3 regions of the Paraburkholderia sp. BL23I1N1 genome follow, and region 2 is predicted to be linked to each of the others. Evidence: predicted binding sites of a transcription regulator. Region 2 holds the regulator's gene; each other region holds the start of a gene.

Region 1 (4,198 bases), 230 kb from region 2:
TGAGGGGAGGGAGTTAAGTGGTCGCGAGCGCAACAGCTGCCAGCTCGACGGTGTTGCACAGACCGGAACCCGAAATTCGTCTGCAACGCTCCCCGAAGACGCAGATAGATGAGGATTCTCCGTGAGTAACGACGCCTGGATAACGACTCAAGAAGCTGTTGCGCTTCTTGGTGTCAACAAGAGCACGATTAAGCGCCGCATTGACGCGCGCCTATATGTCGCACACACGATTCCGGGAAATGGTGGGGCGCAATATCGAATTCGGCTCGATAGCCTTCCTCCTGACGTCCAAGCGCAATACTACGCTGCACGCTTTAGGCTTGACGGCGGCCATTCGCCTGACAGTGAGAGGCGTGAGCCGGGTGAGACAGACAATGAGTTGTGGCGGCGATTCGAGGATGCTTCCGACAAGCTCAAGACTCGTGCTGAGCGTAATCTTGTCGCGGTGCTGTCGTGGTTTGATGCAGTTCAGGCGGGCGTGAGTCGGATGACCGCTTATGCGGAAATTCAGCGTGATCATGGGATCGGCCGTATGGCGTTAAATCGCTGGCTGAAATCGGTTCAGGGGCATCCACGCGAACACTGGCTTGCCCTGCTGTGTCCAGACTATCGAATCGACAACGCGAAGAAGGCTGAATGGACACCGGGCGCATGGGAGTTCTACCTGTCGGCAGCGATGACGCCGGGCGCAAAAGTTCGCTCGGCGTGGGCGCGAACTCGGGATAAAGGCGATCCGCTGGGCTGGTCGATTCCGTCCTACGACACGGCAAAACGCGATTTCCTTCGTTTGCGGGAAGACGTCCGCACTTTGCTTAAGAGCGGCGGGACCGCACTGAAAGCCCTGTCGCCCACACAGCGCCGCGACTACACGTCGCTTAGCCTGCACGAATTGTGGTGTCTCGACGGCAGAAAAATTGACCTGATGGTCCGTGATGACGACGGTAGTCTCGGCGTGAAGGGGCGCGTGCTGCGTCCATACGTCCTCGGCATCCAGGAAGTTCGCACACGCGTCATTCTCGGCTATGCGATCTCTGCGTCGCTCGATGCCGATGTCGTTCGACAAGCGTTTCTCAGCGCGATGACACGAACGAATCGGGTAATCCCACGCGGCGTTTTAATGGACAACGGCATGGAAAACGCGGCGAAAGAGATTTCCGGTGGTGCGCCGTGGCGTCGTCGTGGCAAGGTCAAAGAGGACGAGATTATTGGTCTGTTCCCGATGCTCGGTGTGCAGATTACATGGGCGATGACGGCGCATGGCCAGTCGAAACCGATCGAACGCGCCTCCGGCACAATCAAGGAGCGGACTGAGCCGCGTCCGGAGTTCCAGGGCGCATATTGCGGCCACAAGCCTGAAGCTCGGCCCGAAGAATGGGATGCGAAGGAGGCTGTCCCGCTGTCGATGTTCCGCAAGGTGCTTGCCGAAGAGGTGAACGCGTATCATCGCGCGCCGCACCGGGGACAGGGGATGGAAAAGCGCAGTCCCATGCAGGTTTATGGCGATCTGAACCGCGAGGGGAACATCGCGGCGCGGCGGCTCTCCGGTCTGGATGATCGGCGCTTTGCGTCACTACTGCGCTAGATCCTGAAGCTTGATGACCTGCCGCTCTTGTCGTGGCCGAATGTGCGGCAGATAAACGTGCCGTCGCGCCGGCTGGCATAGAAGGCGGCAGAAATGAAAAACGAACCCGCGGGGAAGCACTTGAAAATGGTGGGGTGCGATATGGACCATAGACGTGAGCAGGTAATCGGTGACTCTGTTCCCGACGAGGCATCCGGACAACTCGACGATGAACTGGACCGGCAGTGTGACCGGGAATGGGACATGTGCCAGGCTGTAGCGGCACTCAAGGCGATTTCGGGACTCTGTAGTACCAGCAGCAGGGCGGCGCAGGATGAGACGCTGGACTGGGTCGGGCGCCACGACATGGCGGCACTTCTTGCCTTGATATCGGACCGGCTTGAGCGTTCGATGTCCCCTGCGCGCTAGGCCGTTGTCGTTGTGCGTGGATGAAACGTACCCTAGCCAGCCGATCCACCTCGTGCCCGACCGGGCAGCCAGCTCTACGATTGGGCATCCAGGATAGGCTGGAAACAGCGCTTTCGCCCAAGATGGATAGGTGTATACCCGAATTTCATGCCGTTTTCCGGCCGTCTTCCGATGCTGCGAAGCCTTCTGCCAGCTTTTTCCGCGCCAGATTGCCCAGTTTTTCTGCGTACCGACAGAATCTCGACATCAATGTCCACATCCCTTCTTGAATTTGTCACCACCCGTCCATATAATTAGCACTCGCTGCACGAGAGTGCTAACAATATTGCCAGTTGGCTCAGTCAGCTGGGTTTTCTCAGCGTTCTTCAGTCTCAATCAAGAGAGGAGTATGTATGAACCTTCGTCCTTTGCATGATCGCGTGATCGTCAAACGTCTGGATCAAGAAACCAAGACTGCGTCGGGCATCGTGATCCCCGAAGCCGCAGCGGAAAAGCCGGATCAAGGCGAAATCCTGGCAGTCGGCCCGGGCAAGCGTGACGACAAGGGTGCACAAATCGCACTCGACGTGAAGGTTGGTGACCGCGTCCTGTTCGGCAAGTACGCAGGCCAGACCGTTAAGGTCGACGGCAACGAACTGCTCGTGATGCGCGAAGAAGACATCATGGCCGTGGTGCAGAAGTAAGCGCTGGTCGCTACTTTTCCAGGTCATATCCCAGAGAATTAAAGGAGTTAGAAGATGGCAGCTAAAGACGTCGTATTCGGTGATTCCGCCCGTGCCAAGATGGTAGAAGGCGTGAACATCCTCGCGAACGCTGTGAAGGTCACGCTGGGCCCGAAGGGTCGCAACGTTGTCCTGGAACGCAGCTTCGGCGGCCCGACGGTCACGAAGGATGGTGTTTCGGTCGCGAAAGAGATCGAACTGAAAGACAAGCTCCAGAACATGGGCGCGCAAATGGTCAAGGAAGTTGCTTCCAAGACCAGCGACAACGCAGGTGACGGCACCACGACCGCAACGGTTCTGGCTCAGTCGATCGTCCGCGAAGGCATGAAGTACGTTGCATCGGGCATGAACCCGATGGACCTGAAGCGCGGTATCGACAAGGCTGTGACGGCCGCGATCGAAGAACTGCGCAAGATCAGCAAGCCGTGCACGACCAACAAGGAAATCGCTCAAGTTGGCGCGATTTCGGCAAACAGCGATTCGTCGATCGGCGACCGTATCGCTGAAGCGATGGACAAGGTCGGCAAGGAAGGCGTGATCACGGTTGAAGACGGCAAGTCGCTGCAAGACGAGCTGGACGTGGTTGAAGGTATGCAATTCGACCGCGGCTACCTGTCGCCGTACTTCATCAACAACCCGGACAAGCAAGTTGCTGTGCTCGAAAACCCGTTCGTGCTGCTGCACGACAAGAAGGTTTCGAACATTCGTGACCTCCTCCCGGTCCTGGAACAAGTCGCCAAGGCTGGCCGTCCGCTGCTGATCATCGCAGAAGACGTCGAAGGCGAAGCGCTGGCTACGCTGGTTGTGAACAACATCCGCGGCATCCTGAAGACGGTTGCTGTCAAGGCTCCGGGCTTCGGCGATCGTCGTAAGGCCATGCTGGAAGACATCGCGATCCTGACCGGCGGTCAAGTTATCGCTGAAGAAACCGGCCTGACGCTCGAAAAGGCAACGCTGGTCGAACTGGGTCAAGCGAAGCGTATCGAAGTGGGCAAGGAAAACACGACGATCATCGACGGCGCTGGCGAAGCAGCAACGATCGAAGCGCGCGTGAAGCAAGTGCGCACGCAGATCGAAGAAGCAACGTCGGACTACGACCGTGAAAAGCTGCAAGAACGCGTTGCCAAGCTGGCAGGCGGCGTTGCAGTGATCAAGGTTGGCGCTGCGACCGAAGTCGAAATGAAGGAAAAGAAGGCACGTGTCGAAGACGCACTGCACGCAACGCGCGCAGCTGTGGAAGAAGGCATCGTGGCTGGCGGCGGCGTCGCTCTGATCCGTGCACGTACGGCAATCGCTGGTCTGAAGGGCGCTAACGCCGATCAGGACGCAGGTATCAAGATCGTGCTGCGCGCGATGGAAGAGCCGCTGCGCCAGATCGTCACGAACGGCGGCGAAGAAGCCAGCGTCGTGGTGGCAGCTGTTGCAGCTGGCACGGGCAACTACGGCTACAACGCAGCAACCGGCGAGTACGTCGACCTGGTTGACG
Region 2 (4,198 bases):
GACCATCTGCATGTCCGGGGCCGTCAACGATCACACCACCGAGTACGGCGGTGTGCATGCGACGATGGAACAATTGTTCAATCCCCACCTGAAAGTTTGTCGATAGTGCGCCGGTCGCGCTTGGTCGGCCTGCCGTGTAAAGCGGCGGCCGGCTCGCGGTACGTCTTGCGCCGCTCCTGTTCGACCTGCCGCTTCACCCTGCTCTCTTCGGTTTCCGCGTAAAGCGTCTGCGCCACGCTGGCTGGGCCACGCACGTCGCACACGCCCAGTACCGCCACCTGCCACACAATCCGCTCGATCTCGATCTCGACCAGGTCGCCGACGCGTACGTCTTTCGCCGGCTTGACGCTGGCGCCGCCGATCCGCACATGTCCTTTGTCGACGGCATCCGCCGCGAGCGAGCGGGTCTTGAAGAAGCGCGCCGCCCAAAGCCATTTGTCGATGCGCAGCTTCGCGCCCGGTTCGGTAGAAATCCTGTAATTCATGAGCCTGCTTACGCCCCAGTCGTGTACGGCACCGGCACCGCCTGCACGGGCCAGCCCTGCAGATTCTGAGCGACGATTTCGCCCAGCGCGGCGATCCACGGCTGCGAGGCGTTCACGCAGGGAATCCGATGAAACTCTTTGCCACCCGCATGCAGGAACTCGTCGCGGACTTCCATGCCAATTTCTTCAATCGTTTCAAGGCAATCGGCGGTAAAGCCCGGACAGAACACGTCGGCACGCCGCACGCCCGCCGAGCCCAATTCCTTCAGCGTGGGGGCGGTGTATGGCTGCAGCCATTCGGCCTTGCCGAACCGGGACTGAAACGTCATGCGGCATTCCACCTGCGTCAATCCCAGCGCCTGCATCAACAATGCGCCGGTCTGCTGACATTGCTCGTGGTACGGATCGCCGAGATCCATCGTGCGCTTGGGTACGCCGTGAAAACTCAGCACCAGCTTGTCCCCTGCCGCGAAATCCGGCCGGCCGTGCTGATGCCAGTAGTGATGCACCTGAGCGGCAAGCGCGGCGATATACGCCGGATGATCGGCGTACTGCCGCACTGTGCGGATTTCCGGCTGATTGCGCATGCGCCGGAGAGCCGAAAAGGCGTCGTCGAAGGCCGTGGCCGTGGTCGACGACGAGTATTGCGGATACATGGGCACCAGCAACACCCGCTCGGCGCCCGCCAGCTTGAGCTGGTTCAGCATGGCCGGAATGCCGGGCGTGCCATAGCGCATGGCATAGTCAACCAGCACCGTATAGTCGTTCAATTGCAGCAGATGGCGCAAACCTTCTACCTGCTTCGCCGTGAAGACTCGCAGCGGCGAGCCTTCCGGCATCCACACAGCCGCGTATTTCTTCGCCGACGCACGGCTGCGGAACGGCAAAATCAGCACCTGCAGCATCACCTGCCAGAGCAGCGCCGGAATTTCGACCACGCGGGGATCGGACAAGAACTGCGCAAGATAGCGACGGACCGCGCGCGGCGTCGGCGCGTCGGGCGTGCCGAGATTGATCAGCAGCACGGCGACACGGTGTGACGTGGCGTTCTGTGAAGGCCGCTCGAGGTCGAAGCGCATAGGCAACAGAGATAACCGCTTGGGGCGGAGAGTCGGTTCAGGTGGAATTCATTATAGCGGCGCGGTCCGTTGCGAGGTCCGCCAGGGACCCCTGGCCATTCGGCCAATTGGCAAGCCGCGCGCGGTCGCGCATCATTTGCTGCATGGAGTGCCGCAGCCAGCGGTGAGCGGGAGCGACTGCCGGCTGCTACTGGATTGCTGGGTTACTGCTGACTCAGCGTGAGGGAAAGCAGCCGCGCGGTGATGTCGACAATCGGAATCACGCGGTTGTAGGCCATGCGGGTCGGCCCGATCACGCCGAGCGTGCCGACTATCTTGCCGTTCACCTCGTAAGGCGCGGTCACCACGCTCATTTCCTCGATCGGCACGAGATTCGACTCGCCGCCGATAAAAATCTGCACGCCCGCGGCGTGACTCGACACGTCGAGCAACTGAAGGAGACTGGTCTTTTGGTCGAACACATCGAACAGCTTGCGCAAGCGCGCCATGTCCGACGAAAGGTCGGCAACTTCGAGCAGGTTGCGCTCGCCGGAAATCAGCACGGTCTCGCCGGTATCGGATTCATCCGTGCTGGCCGTGACCGCAGCGTGCATCAGCGTGGTCATATCGCCGCGCAACTCGTCGATTTCTTCGCGCAAGCGGCGGCGCACGTCGTCGAACGAAAGGCCCGCGAAGTGCGCGTTGATGTAATTGGAGGCCTCCACCAGCTGCGAAGGCGAGAAGTCGCGCTGGGTCGCCATGATGCGGTTCTGCACGTCGCCCTCGGGCGTCACGATGATCAGCAGGATGCGCTTGTCCGACAGGCGCATGAATTCGATCTGCTTGAACACGTGGCTGCGGCGCGGCGTAAGCACCACACCGGCGAACTGCGACAGATTGGACAGCACGCTGGCCGCCGCGGCGACGACTTTCTGCGGTTCGCCCGCCTGCAGCGTTGTCTTGACGATACGCATCACCGCTTCTTCGTCCGCGGCGGATTCCACCGTCAGCATGGTATCCACGAACAGCCGGTAGCCACGCGGCGTCGGAATGCGGCCCGCTGACGTATGCGGACTGATCACGAGCCCCAGGTCCTCGAGGTCGGACATCACGTTGCGGATCGTCGCCGGGCTCAGTTCGAGGCCGGAATAACGAGACAACGTGCGCGAGCCGACCGGCTGACCTTCGGCGATGTAGCGCTCGATCAGCGTTTTGAGGAGGGTTTGTGCGCGGGGATCTAGCATGACGGAAAATTTTAGCTCAATGACACGACTACAGCGAGCGCTAACGGCGCCACCCCCTGACTATCGCGCCGCCGGACTAGATCCGGCGCGCATGTCATCAAGATTTCACCATTCTAACGATAATCGCCCAAGCCGCTGGCGCCCGCTTGAGCAGGCTCGCTACCGGGTCTGTCTGCGGTTCTTTTCAGGCCCTACCTATGGTGTAATGCCGGCATGCAAGTGACTAGCCAGTTCAAGACCGTCGCGCTCGTCGGGCGCAACAATACGCCGGGCATTGGCGAGCCGCTGACCGAGCTCGCCTCGTGCATCGCGAGGCGCGGCTTCGAGGTCGTGTTCGAAGCCGACACCGCCGCCGAAATCGGCGTCACCGACTATCCGGCGCTGCGTCCCGCCGAGATCGGCGCGCGTGCCGACGTTGCGGTGGTGCTGGGCGGCGACGGCACGATGCTGGGCATTGGCCGCCAGCTTGCGCCCTACCGCACGCCGCTGATCGGCATCAACCACGGGCGGCTCGGCTTCATTACCGACATTCCGATCTCCGACATGCGCGAGATCGTGCCGCAAATGCTCTCCGGCAACTTCGAGCGCGAAGAGCGCATGCTGCTTGAAGCGCGCATCATGCGCGACGGCAACCCGATCTATCACGCGCTTGCCTTCAACGACGTAGTGGTCAACCGCAGCGGTTTCTCGGGCATGGCGGAACTGCATGTCTCGGTGGACGGGCGATTCATGTACAACCAGCGCTCGGACGGCCTGATCGTCGCCACGCCTACGGGTTCAACCGCCTACGCGCTGTCTTCGCAGGGGCCCATCCTGCACCCGCAATTGCAAGGCATCGTGCTGGTGCCGATCGCGCCGCATGCGCTGTCGAACCGGCCAATCGTGCTGCCGGACGACTCGAAGGTAAGCATCCAGATCGTTTCGGGCCGCGAAGTGAACGTCAATTTCGACATGCAGTCGTTCACCTCGCTGGAATTGGGCGACACGATCGAAGTGCGCCGCTCGCGTCATACGGTGCCGATGCTGCACCCGGTCGGCTACAGCCACTACGCCACGCTGCGCAAAAAGCTGCACTGGAACGAATACCCGTCGCACGAAGAAGATACCAAGCCCTGAGCGGCCCGGACGGGCCGCCGGAACGCCGGAACGCCAGACGGCCGGAAGATCGGAACACGAACGCCGCCGCTGCCGAACCCTGAAATTCAAGCTCACCAGACGACCTCCATGCTTCGCCACCTCTCGATACGCGACTTCGTCATCGTCGCCGCGCTCGATCTCGAATTCGACAGCGGCTTTACCGTTTTCTCCGGCGAAACAGGCGCCGGCAAGTCGATCCTGATCGACGCGCTAGCGCTAGCGCTCGGCGCCCGTGCCGATGCGAACGTGGTGCGCACCGGCGAGAGCCGCGCCG
Region 3 (4,198 bases), 290 kb from region 2:
GTTCGTTGTTGCCGCTAGCCACCGGCTGGCGCGCCGTGCATCCGTGGCAGCCCGCCAGCCGCTCGAGGCCACACCCTTTCGCATACGACCCAACGAACGAGGTTCTTCATGTTGCGCAATCCCGCTGAGAAATACCGTCCCTTCCCCACCGTGCGCCTCACCGGCCGCAAATGGCCGAGCCACACGATCAACCACGCGCCGATCTGGATGAGCACCGATCTGCGTGACGGCAATCAGGCGCTGATCGAGCCGATGAATGCGGCGCAAAAGCTCGAATTCTTCGAGATGCTGGTGGCGATCGGCTTCAAGGAGATCGAAGTCGGTTTCCCCTCGGCCTCGCAAACCGACTTCGATTTCGTCCGCAGGCTGATCGAAGAAAAGCGCATTCCCGACGACGTCACGATCGAAGTGTTCGTGCCCTCGCGCGCCGAACTGATTGCGCGCACGTTCGAAGCGCTCGAAGGTGTACCGCGCGCCATCGTGCACCTGTACAACGCGATCTGCCCGTCGTTTCGCAAGATCGTTTTCAACCAGTCGAAGGACGAAATCAAGGCGCTGGCGGTGGAAGGCACTCGCATCATCAAGCAACACGTAGAGGCGCGGCCCGATACGCACTGGACATTCCAGTATTCGCCCGAAACCTTCAACACGACCGAGCTCCCGTACGCGCGCGAAGTATGCGACGCGGTCGCGCAAACATGGCGGCCAACGCGCGATCACAAGATGATCGTCAACCTGCCCGCGAGCGTCGAAGCCGCGACACCGAACGTGTTCGCAGACCAGATCGAATGGATGGACCGCAATCTGAGCTATCGCGACAGCATCGTGCTGTCGGTGCATCCGCATAACGATCGCGGCACCGCCGTGGCCGCCACGGAACTGGCGCTGCTGGCGGGCGCGGATCGCGTCGAAGGGTGTCTGTTCGGCAATGGCGAGCGCACCGGCAACGTGGACCTCGTGACGGTCGCGATGAACCTTCACATGCAGGGCGTCGACCCGGGCCTCGACTTCTCGGGGATTGATGCGGTGCGGAGCGTGGTCGAGCGTTGCAACCAGATTCCGGTGCATCCGCGGCATCCGTATGCGGGTGATGCGGCGCAGCGGCCGGCGTGGAGCGATGAGGATCTGCAGCGCGTAGCGGCCTGAGCGCCTGCTCGTGCAGCCCGAGCGCTCACAAGGCGCAACCGGCGAAACGGAGTGAGCTCACAAGGCTCACTCTATCGCGCAGCGCGTCGCCTGCCAGGCGATCAGGCGCCATTGCCCGTCTTCCTGTGTATGAATCGCCGTGTACGCGATCGGAAACAGCAGCGCCCCGTTATTCGCCTCCATTTCGATCAGCGCGCGCCCGGTGACGACGCAGGTCTCGCGCCCCACCGGCAGCACCTCTTGCGACTGCACTTCGATCTGCCGATAGCGGCGACGCCCGGCGGTAATTCCGTCGATGAACTGCCGCTTCGTTTCGCGCTTGCCGTTCGTATGGACGTAGCTCACATTGTCCGCGAGCAGCGCATCGAGCGACTGCCCGTCGCCGTCGACCATCGCACGAAAGCGCTCTCGTTCGAGCCCGCGAATCGCTTCGATTATCTTTGCCGCCATTGCTCAGCCCCTCGCACCGGTGAGCCGAACGTGGCCACGGTCGTCAGAAGTTATATTGCAAATATAGCTGGTGGAAATTTATACCAGGATTGGGCTCTTTGATACCGCCGTTGGAAATATGCTGGAAGCGGTAGCCCGCCTGGTACTGCTGGCGGTTGCCGAATTGCACGCCGACGCCCGCCATGGGGGCGAACTGGAACGCCGTCGAGAGCGTGAGGTCAGAAGAGATTCTGGGGCTCGACAGGAGGCGGACACCGGCGCCCACTTCGACGTAAGGGCGAATCGCACCCGCTCCGTCGATGAAGCGAATGATCGGCGTGACACCGATCTCACCGATGTTCTCGTGCACGTTCCCTTCGCTGGTATGCCACCAGGCCACGTGCGCTTCGCCGATCAGCGAAAAATGCCAATCGCCGATCTGCCACCACGTCAGATTCGGATCCCAAACCAGACCGAGATCGAGTTTATTGATGTGGTGATCTCCCAGACCGCCGCCAATCTGCAGGCCGAACTGGTCAGCTGCGGCCAGTCCCGAGGCGCCTAACAGAAGAGCCGCCGAAGCGCCTTTTAGAGCCAGACCACGAATCGCGTTTTTTTTGTTCTTCATAGCACACCCGAGCTAGCCGAGGTTGATCAGCGGGTCACTGTCCCGTTTATTCTAAAGACAATGTACATCCGGAGGATCGTATTAAGAAAGTTAAATTCTCGCAATTAGTCACTTCATTTTTCTAAAATATCGGTCACTTATAAGATTGAAAGCGCTTCGTCAGGTAAATTGTACGACCAACGCAGATGGCAATAAGGGCTATCCCATGGCTATCAAACTCAAATTTCAATAGGAATTTGCGGAACTTGGATGTCCCTACTGCCTCTAAGTATTAGCACTCGGCAAATCAGAGTGCTAACATCCAACGCTGGAGTCGTTAACTGAATACGCTTTTGTCTGATTCCAAAGGAGTTTCCTACGTGAGCCATGCAATGACCCTTCCGAGTACTTTGAGCCCGTCGTCGGCTAAGGCCGCTTCGGCAGGTGCGCTGGCGCTCTCGCATTCCTCGCTGCTGCCCGGTCAACTGGGCAATATCGACGCCTACATCCAGGCCGTAAATCGGATTCCGATGCTGACGCCGGGGGAAGAACGCCAGTTCGCCACCGAATTTCGCGAGCAGGACAACCTTGAGTCCGCACGCCGCCTCGTCCTGTCGCACCTGCGGCTGGTCGTTTCGATCGCGCGCAACTACCTCGGTTACGGACTGCCGCACGCTGACCTGATCCAGGAAGGCAATATCGGCCTGATGAAGGCAGTGAAGCGCTTCGACCCGGAGCAGAACGTACGGCTCGTGTCGTATGCCATGCACTGGATCAAGGCTGAGATCCACGAATACATTCTGCGCAATTGGCGAATGGTGAAGGTCGCCACCACCAAAGCGCAGCGCAAGCTGTTCTTCAATCTGCGCAGCCACAAGCAGGGCTTGGGCGCCTTCACGCCGGACGAGATCGAAGGTCTCGCCCAGGAGCTGAACGTGAAGCGCGAAGAAGTGGCCGAGATGGAAACGCGCTTGTCCGGCGGCGATATTGCGCTGGAAGGCCAGGTTGAAGACGGTGAAGAGTCGTACGCCCCGATCGCCTACCTCGCCGACTCGCATAGCGAGCCGACCGCCGTGCTGGCTTCGCGTCAGCGCGACAAGCTGCACAGCGACGGTATCGCGAGCGCGCTGGAGGCGCTGGACGCCCGCAGCCGCCGCATCATCGAGGCACGCTGGCTGAAGGTGGAAGACGACGGTTCGGGTGGCTCGACGCTGCACGAACTGGCCGACGAGTTCGGCGTGTCGGCCGAACGTATTCGCCAGATCGAAGCGAGCGCAATGAAGAAAATGCGTGGCGCGTTGGCCGAATATGCATAAGCCTTAAAACCGTTCATCGTGCCGGCTCGTCCGGCGCGCGCTGGCTAGTAGTCGCAAAGCCCTGCCCTCACAAGAAGGCAGGGCTTTTTTTGTGCCCGCCTGGCGACGCATGCGCTCAATCGCGGACGCACGCGCATTCACTCAAGAACTTGCCCACCCGACACGTGTTTCTTGACGTATCACAAACCTCATAGCAATACTGTCCGCATGGGGTGATGTTCGCGACCCAATGCCGCAGCGCCGGACTTACGCGCGCAGGGTCCTTGCTCCTAGAATCGGGATGCACTCGCCGGACCGCTCAAGCGGCCTGGATCAAGCCGGATTCACCGGTAAGAAGTTGCCTTCGACCGATTATGACCATAGCCCTGAATCGCCATAACACCCGTCGCTCGGGCCTGCGCAAGCGGTTTGCCGCCTGGCTGCGCGGTCCGACGCTGGCACGGGATATCGCCATCGTCCTCGCCATCAAATTTGCACTGCTGATGGTGCTCAAGTACGCGTTCTTCAGTCATCCGCAGGCGGAGCATATGTCGCTGCCGCCTGAACAAGTCGCGCAGGCGCTGCTGTCCGTGCCTGCCTCGCATCCGTCCCAAGGTGATCAACATGCCCGTTAGCGAAGTCGTAGAACTGTCGCGCCTCCAGTTCGCCATCACGGCGCTTTATCACTTTCTGTTCGTGCCGCTCACGCTCGGTCTGTCCT

Evidence for each region. Region 2 encodes HrcA, which represses chaperone genes, less so after heat shock. Its sites were predicted from a motif close to TTAGCACTCNNNNNNNNNGAGTGCTAA; they were not measured.
Region 1: a site for HrcA is predicted at 2,284-2,310, ahead of groES (co-chaperone GroES). Genes of this name have one in related genera too.
Region 3: a site for HrcA is predicted at 2,475-2,501, ahead of rpoH (RNA polymerase sigma factor RpoH). Genes of this name have one in related genera too.

What each region holds. Positions count from the first base shown of each region.
Region 1 is NZ_RAPV01000002.1:1,303,219-1,307,416, forward strand. It holds gene B0G76_RS38500 (transposase domain-containing protein) at 122-1,582, shown strand; gene B0G76_RS38505 (hypothetical protein) at 1,676-1,990, shown strand; gene groES (co-chaperone GroES) at 2,383-2,673, shown strand; gene groL (chaperonin GroEL) at 2,728-4,198, shown strand, end outside.
Region 2 is NZ_RAPV01000002.1:1,070,385-1,074,582, reverse strand. It holds gene B0G76_RS37450 (RNA-binding S4 domain-containing protein) at 78-485, opposite strand; gene hemH (ferrochelatase) at 494-1,564, opposite strand; gene hrcA (heat-inducible transcriptional repressor HrcA) at 1,768-2,787, opposite strand; gene B0G76_RS37435 (NAD kinase) at 3,001-3,903, shown strand; gene recN (DNA repair protein RecN) at 4,012-4,198, shown strand, end outside.
Region 3 is NZ_RAPV01000002.1:781,503-785,700, reverse strand. It holds partial or broken gene B0G76_RS36215 (2-isopropylmalate synthase) at 109-1,092, shown strand; gene B0G76_RS36210 (nuclear transport factor 2 family protein) at 1,213-1,596, opposite strand; gene B0G76_RS36205 (acyloxyacyl hydrolase) at 1,640-2,203, opposite strand; gene rpoH (RNA polymerase sigma factor RpoH) at 2,563-3,498, shown strand; gene cydP (cytochrome oxidase putative small subunit CydP) at 3,852-4,112, shown strand; gene B0G76_RS36190 (cytochrome ubiquinol oxidase subunit I) at 4,102-4,198, shown strand, end outside.